Regions from separate parts of the Brachybacterium muris genome, predicted to be linked through region 1. Evidence: predicted binding sites of a transcription regulator. Region 1 holds the regulator's gene; the other holds the start of a gene.

The links. Region 1 encodes LexA, which represses DNA repair genes until DNA is damaged. Its sites were predicted from a motif close to TCGAACANNTGTTCGA; they were not measured.
Region 2: the regulator LexA is predicted to act here: its motif matches at 1,499-1,514, upstream of JOD52_RS16290 (HNH endonuclease signature motif containing protein).

The regions. Positions count from the first base shown of each region.
Region 1 is NZ_JAFBCB010000001.1:858,902-862,722, forward strand. It holds gene JOD52_RS04000 (helicase C-terminal domain-containing protein) at 57-2,105, shown strand; gene lexA (transcriptional repressor LexA) at 2,137-2,841, opposite strand; gene JOD52_RS04010 (LysM peptidoglycan-binding domain-containing protein) at 3,012-3,407, shown strand; gene nrdR (transcriptional regulator NrdR) at 3,448-3,821, shown strand, end outside.
Region 2 is NZ_JAFBCB010000001.1:3,524,701-3,528,521, forward strand. It holds gene JOD52_RS16285 (PGAP1-like alpha/beta domain-containing protein) at 1-1,165, shown strand, start outside; gene JOD52_RS16290 (HNH endonuclease signature motif containing protein) at 1,559-3,130, shown strand; gene JOD52_RS16295 (hypothetical protein) at 3,279-3,680, shown strand; gene JOD52_RS16300 (alpha/beta hydrolase) at 3,726-3,821, shown strand, end outside.

The DNA of each region.
Region 1 (3,821 bases):
GCACGGCCAGGGCGCGCCTGGACCGGCCCGAGCCGGGCGCCCGCTACCGTGGACCGGTGCCCTCTGCCGATGCCTCCTCCCCGTCGCGTCCCGATCGATCGGGAGCGGGCTCACCGGCATCGCTCGCCACCCTCCTGGACACGGCGATCAGCGCGATCGGCGGCACTCCCCGTGAAGGCCAGCGGGTCATGGCCGAGGCGGTCGGAACCGCGATGGAGGGCGGCCGCCACTTGCTGGTCCAGGCCGGCACCGGTACCGGCAAGTCCCTCGCCTACCTGGTCCCTGCCCTGCACCACGCGGTGACCTCCGGCCGGCCGGTGGTGATCTCGACCGCCACCATCGCCCTGCAGAACCAGATCGTGGCCAAGGACCTCCCGCGCCTGGTGGAGGCACTGGCCCCGCACCTGCCCCGCACCCCCACCTTCGCCCTGCTGAAGGGCCGCTCGAACTACGTGTGCCGCCACAAGCTCGACGGCGGCTACCCCGTCGACATCGACCCCGGGGCGCTGTTCGCCCAGGCCACCGCGGATCCTTCCCCTGGCGCGAGCGAGCGCCTCGGCGAGCAGGTGCGCCGGCTGCGCGAATGGGCCGAGGAGACCACCACCGGAGACCGCGACTCCCTGGACTCCCCGGTCTCCGACCGTGCCTGGCGCCAGGTGTCGGTGAGCGGCTCCCACTGCCTGGGAGGAAGCTGCCCGATGGTGGACTCCTGCTTCGCCGAGCGCAGCCGGGAACTGGCCCGGGAGGTGGACCTGGTGGTCACCAACCACGCGCTGCTGGCGATCGACGCCTTCGACGGCCACGGCATCATCCCTGAGCACGACGTGGTGGTGTTCGACGAGGCCCACAGCCTCACCGGCTCGGTCACCGCCGCCGTCACCGAGATGCTCACCCCCGCCCTGGTGCGGGGCACCGTGCGGGACCTGCGCGGGCTCGGTGTGGCGGGGACCGCCCTGGACGACGCGGGGGAGGAGCTGCGCGAAGCCCTCGCCCTGGTGCCCGACGGACGGGTGATGGGGGATCTGCCCGAGCAGCTCGCCGACGCCCTCGAGCATCTGCGCACCGAGTCCCGTCAGGCCCACTCCGATGCGAAGGACGCGGGGGACGCGACCGTGTCCGGCACCGCCGGTTCCCGCAAGGCCGTGCGATCTAACCTCCAGCAGATCATTGACGTGTGCGAACGTCTGCTCGACCCCGGCCAGGACGACGTGGTCTCCGTCTCCCACTCGGAGGCCACCGGGCGCTCCAGCATCCAGGTGGCGCCGTTGAGCGTGGCCGGGGCGATGCGCGGTGCCGTGCTGGAGAGCCGTACCGCGATCCTGACCTCTGCCACCCTCGCTCTCGGGGGACGGTTCGAACCGCCCGCAGGGGAGGTGGGCCTGGCCCGCGCGGCGCGGATGGACCCGGACGAGGTGCCGCCGCTGGAGGACCGCGGGGCGTGGGCCGGCCTGGACGTGGGCAGCCCCTTCGACTACCGCCGCCAGGGGATCCTGTACACAGCCCGCCACCTGCCGCCCCCGGGTCGTGAGGGGCCGAGCCGCGAGATGCTGGATCATCTCACCGATCTGGTGGAGGCATCACAGGGTGGGGCGCTGTGCCTGTTCTCCTCCCGTCGGGGAGCCGAACTCGCCGCGGAGCACGTGCGTGCCCGCTTGGACCTGACCATCGGGGTGCAGGGGGAGGACTCGATCTCGAACCTGGTGCGGATCTTCCGCGAGGAGGAGGACTCCTGCCTGTTCGGCACCATCACCCTGTGGCAGGGCGTGGACGTGGTGGGCCGGGCCTGCCGTCTGGTGACGATCGACCGGATCCCGTTCCCGCGGCCGGACGAGCCCTTGGCCTCGGCCCGGCAGGAGCGGATCGCCTCTCGAGGGGGCAACGGGTTCATGTCGGTCTCCGCCCAGCACGCGGCGCTGCTGCTGGCGCAGGGAGCCGGGCGCCTGATCCGCAGCGTGGACGATCGCGGGATGGTCGCGGTTCTGGATGCCCGCCTGGCAACGGCCCGCTACGGCGGGTTCCTCAGGGAGGCCATGCCGCCGCTGTGGCCCACCAGCGACCCCGAGGTTGCCCTGGGCGCGCTGCGGCGCCTCGCCGCGGATCGCTGAGAACCTCGCCTGTTCGGCGGGGACCGGCCCGTCAGACGGCGCGCAGCACCGCCACGACCTTGCCCAGGATCTCGGCATGGTCGCCCAGGATCGGGGCGAAAGCCGGATTGTGGGGCATCAGCCACACGTGCCCGTCGCGCTGGGCGAAGGTCTTCACGGTGGCCTCGCCGTCGATCATCGCCGCGACGATCTCGCCCTTCTGCGCCACGGGCTGCTGGCGCACCACGACCCAGTCGCCGTCGCAGATGGCGGCATCGATCATCGAGTCGCCCACCACCTGCAGCAGGAAGAGGTCACCGTCGCCCACCAGACGGGTGGGCAGCGGGAAGACATCCTCCACCTGCTCCTCGGCGGTGATCGGCACGCCGGCGGCGATGCGACCCACCAGGGGGACGGAGACGGCGTCGGCGACCACGGCGCCCTCGGGATGCAGGGGGGTGGGGGAGTCGTCCTCGCCCGGCATCACCACTTCCATCGCGCGGGGGCGCTTGGGATCGCGGCGAAGGTAGCCCTTGCGCTCCAGCGCCTGCAGCTGGTGGGACACCGAGGATGAGGACGTGAGCCCCACGGCGTCGCCGATCTCCCTCATCGTGGGGGGATATCCGTGGGCGGAGATCGCCGCGGTGATGGTCTCCAGGATGAGGCGCTGGCGCCGGGTCAGGCTCTGCTGCTCCTCGGTCGCGGGGGAGAGCGACGACGCATCGTGCTCCGAGGGACGGCTGGTGCTCGGCGACATCGGGCGGGCCTCCTGGCTTCGTTTGTCAGACCCCTGCGGTGTGGTGGTCCTGTCAGCCAGAGTAGGTGGCACGGAGTCGGATTCCAAACACATGTTCGATGTTTCCACTTGCGTGTCGCCACCTCCCGGTCTACAGTCGCACATAGATTCGATCGAACAGGAGTTCGGACATGCACACCGATACGACCACGGTCCTGCCCTTCCCGCACCGTGATGCCCGCCGGCAGCGCACCGCTGCTCGCTCGGGTGTTCGACTCGAGCTGACCCCGCGGGGTCGCGCTCTCGTCACCACCATCGCCTTCCTGGCGGGTCTGGTGGTCGCTGCGCTCGCCCTGCTCGTCTTCGACGTGCCCGCCGCCCTCGCCGGCTCCGGGCAGGAGCAGCAGATCTCCGTCACCGTCGAAGCGGGGGACACCCTGTGGGAGTACGCCGAGCGCTACGCCCCCGAGGGCGTGAGCGAGCAGGAGTACATCGCTCAGGTGCGCACCATGAACCATCTGCCCACCGGCCGTGTCGCCGCAGGCCAACAGCTCGAGCTGCCCGTGGGGGACGGTGTGGATCGCTGATCCCGTTCACGTGTCCCGGTGCTCCCGGTACTCTTGTTGGGTGCACTGTCCCTTCTGCCGCCATCCCGACTCCCGTGTCGTGGACTCCCGCACGTCCGATGACGGGGCGACGATCCGTCGCCGCCGCCAGTGCCCCGAGTGCGGGCGGCGATTCTCCACGGCGGAGACCGCGTCCCTCTCCGTGCTCAAGCGCTCGGGTGTGAGTGAGCCCTTCAGCAGGGCCAAGGTGATCTCCGGGGTGCGCAAGGCGTGCCAGGGCAGGCCGGTCACCGACGACCAGCTGGCCATGCTCGCGCAGCGGGTCGAGGAGGATATCCGCTCCAGCGGACAGGCCGAGATCGATGCCCACGATGTGGGTCTGGCGATCCTCCAGCCGCTGCAGGAACTGGATCTGGTGGCATACATGCGCTTCGC
Region 2 (3,821 bases), 2.7 Mb from region 1:
GGACTCCGGGGGCGGGTTCTGGGACGGCGTGGTTGACTTCTTCAGCGGTGCGGCGGAGAAGATCTCCGACTTCGCCTCCGGGGTGGCCGGGGTGGTGGACTGGGTGGCCGATGAGATCGGGGAGCAGATCGCCGGGTGGCCGGATGACCTGCGGGACTACCCGGGCATCCTGCTGGGCAACCTGCAGGAGTTGGGCAGGTCCACCACCGGCCTGCTCGGGATGGCCGCCGACGCCGTCATGAATGGGGAGTGGCCGCGCCTGACCGAGCTCGGGGTGGGCCTGATCGATGCCGGTCTCGACGGCATCAACACCCTGGTGCACGCGACGACCGGCCTGGACCTCAATCTGGCCGACGACGGGACCGGTTATGCCGACGCCCCTCAGCAGGTGGAACTGGGCGGGCCGGGTGATCCCGGTTACGTCGATCCGCACTCCCTGGCAGACATCATCAACAACACCAATGCCAGTTACGGTGCACCGGAGGACGGGCAGGTGGGGCTGACCGTGGTGCGCGATGCCCAGGGGAACCCCACCGGGGTGATCGCCAACATCCCGGGGACGGAGCAGTGGAGCCCGTTCGCCTCGGACAATCCGATGGACCTCTCGGGCAACGCCGCGCAGGCGGGCCCCAACGGGTGGTCCGCGGGCTCGGAGGCGACGGCCGATGCGATCGCACAGCTCTATTCCGACCTGGACCTCCCCCCGGGCACGCCTCTCATGCTGAACGGTCATTCGCAGGGCGGGATGATCGCCTCGAGCCTCGCTGGGGACCCGGATTTCTCGAATCAGTTCAACGTCACGAATGTGATGACCTACGGTTCTCCCGTGCAGAACTATCCGGTGAACTCCGGGACGGATTATCTGCACATCCAGCACGGGAACGACCTGGTCCCGAAGATAGATGCCGGCGGGCGCGACGTCTTCCTCAATCCCCCTGTGGTCTCGCCCAATGTGACGACGGTGACGGCGGATTCCCCGGGAGGGATCTTCTCGCCGGGCGACAACCACTCCTCCGGGGAGTACCACACCACCGTCACCGAGCAGCTGGCGCAGAACGGCTCGCAGCTGCATCAGTATCAGCACAGCGGATCAGTGGCCGACTTCCTGGTGGGGGACACCGGCTATGCCGATCACTACGTCTCCGACGTGCATCGCAACAACTAGGCCTGCGTCGCGACAGCTGAGGCCTGGGTCGAGACAGCTGAGGCCTGCCTCGCGCCCTGACCCGGCGGTCGCCGGTGGCGCCCTGTCGTCCACAGCCCTTTCGCGTTAGAGCTCGGGACGCAGGGGGCTGCAGTCCCGGGGTGCTCGAGGCTGTCGAGGTTCCTCCCCATGCCACGGCTTTCCACATGTCTCTCCACATCTCGCAGGTAGTAGGGGGTATTGAAGTTCCTCCCCAGAACGCACTTGTGCACATATTCGTCCACATTTCTGTCCCCACTCATGTTCGCTTTCATGCTCCCCGATACGCTTATCCACAGATTCTCGGTGGCCCTTTCGTACGGGCATTCGAAAGAGTAGTCTGGATGTACTGATCGGCTGTGGGGAGGTGGAGGCATGGGTGGGGAACTGTTCACCCCGGTACGGCGCTGGCCCGTGCGCGCACGCTCACCCCTCACGCAGGAGCGGATCATCGACGAGGTGGACGCTCCGTCGGGCGACCCGCAAGCCGCTCTGGCCTGCCGCATGCACGAGCGGATGAAGACCCGCACCCGCCTGTACGCCCGGCAGCTGCGCGACATGGCCACGTTCTTCCACTACGACCCTGATGCCCAGGGCGCACTGGACGAGGCCGACATCTCCGCGATCAAGATCGCCGTGGGCCTTCGCACCTCATCCTTCCGGGCCGGCGCCATGATCCGGGATGCCCACCGCGCCGTCGAGCAGATGCCAGGCACCTTCCACCGCCTGGCCGAGGGGGAACTGCCAGAGGAGTGGCACGTGCACCTGCTGCGCCTGGTGCGGCCGCTGGACGAGGGCCACGTCCAGCACATCGACGAGCACGTGGCCAGCTGGGACCTCGCCTCGATCTCCCGTGATCAGTTTGTGCGCCACCTGCGCCGGTTGGTCGCGATGGTCACCGCACTGGATACCCCGAAACCGCCGTCGGCACTGCGCAGCGTGGACCTCCACCTCGCCGATCCCGAGCTGGGCACGGCCTCCCTCACCATCACCGGCCCGATCCCGGAGATCATGGCCCTCTCACACCGTCTGGACGTGTGCGCCCATGCCGTGCAGAAGGCGCAGCGTGCCGCCCTGCAGGACGAGAACGCAGCGGAGATCCCCTTCGACATCGACGGTGACGTGCTCGAGCGGGGCCGCCCACTGTCGCTGGCGGCGATCCGCTACGCGATCCTCACCCGCTCCGTGCTCGAGACGGGCACCGTGCAGGTGCCGGCCCCACGGTTCAAGCTGTACGTCACGGTCCCGGCGCTGACCCTGCAGGGTCGCTCGGAGATGCCGGGGATGCTGAACGGCCTGGTGCCCGTCCCCGTCGATCAGGCCCGCGCGCTCGCCGGCGGCGAGTCCACCTGGTTCCGGATCCTCACCGATCCGGCGACAGGTGCGTACCTGCCCGCCGCGCCCACCACCTACCGGCCCCCGGCGGCTCTTCTCGAACAGCTCCGGTTCCGGCATCCCACCTGCAACGCCCCGGGCTGCACCAGGCCCACCATCCTCGCCAGCGAGGCCGACCACATCATCGAGTTCAACCACCTCGACCCCAGCGGTGGCGGCCCCACCAGCCTCGAGAACCTTCACCTGCTGTGCTGGCTGCACCACAAGTGGAAGACCCTGGGTCGGCTCGACCCCGTGCGCGACGACGCAGATCTCCACAACAGCTGGCCCTCGGGCATGGACCGCACGCTGTGGACCATCGACGGCAAGATCACCACCACCACGTGGGACGACCGCGACCTGGTCGCCCCGCAGCTCGCCGCCGAGATGAACGAGGAATGGCGCGAGCAACAGGGCCGTCATGGACCCCGGAGGCGCCCCCGCGGTGACACCTCCGCAGCGGGGGACGACGATCCCTCCGGGAACAGGCATGCGAACACCCCGGGTGCTGCGGGGAACGACCTGACCGGGGCTGACGATCCGATCAGCCAGTACGGCGATCCTCCGTTCTGAACTGAACTGAACTGAACTGAGCTGAGCACGGGCCGTGTCGCCCTGCCGGCCCCGCGTCCCGGTGCCCTGACCCCCTGCCGCCCTGATACGCGATGGCCCGGGCGTCGGGGACAATCAGGGGATGGAACCTATGGGACGGAGGATCGCCATGGCAGGACTGCTCGGCACCCTGCTGGCCGCCTGCGGTGTGAACCGCGGGCCCGATGACGCCACTGTCACCGCGGCCCTGCAGCAGGCCGTCGAGGGCAGCGAGCACTACGTCGTCGGCAGCATCCGCTACCTGAGCTCCTTCAGCCGAGGCACCGCGATCGACGGAGCCCTCACCCTGCGCGCCGCGGACCACGACGAACTGCTCACCGCCTACGACGACGTCCTGCAGCGCCTGTCGGCCGCCTACCGGGAGCTGTCGCCGAAGGACCCCGCCCAGGTCGCTGTCATCGCGCGTGCGGAGGCCGACCGCGGTCTCTCCGCCGCCGCCGAGGACGTCGTGCCCCCGGCGTCCGCCGGTCACCCCGACACCGACGACCTCGCCGCCCACTACGGCACCTGACCACTACGGCACCTGACCACGACGGCACCTGAGTACCCTCGAGGCATGACCAGCACCCCCATGAACCCGCCCGTCGAACTGATCGCCCCGGAGATCGACGAGACCGCCGTGGTGCGCATGGGCTCCCGCGATCCCGAGGCC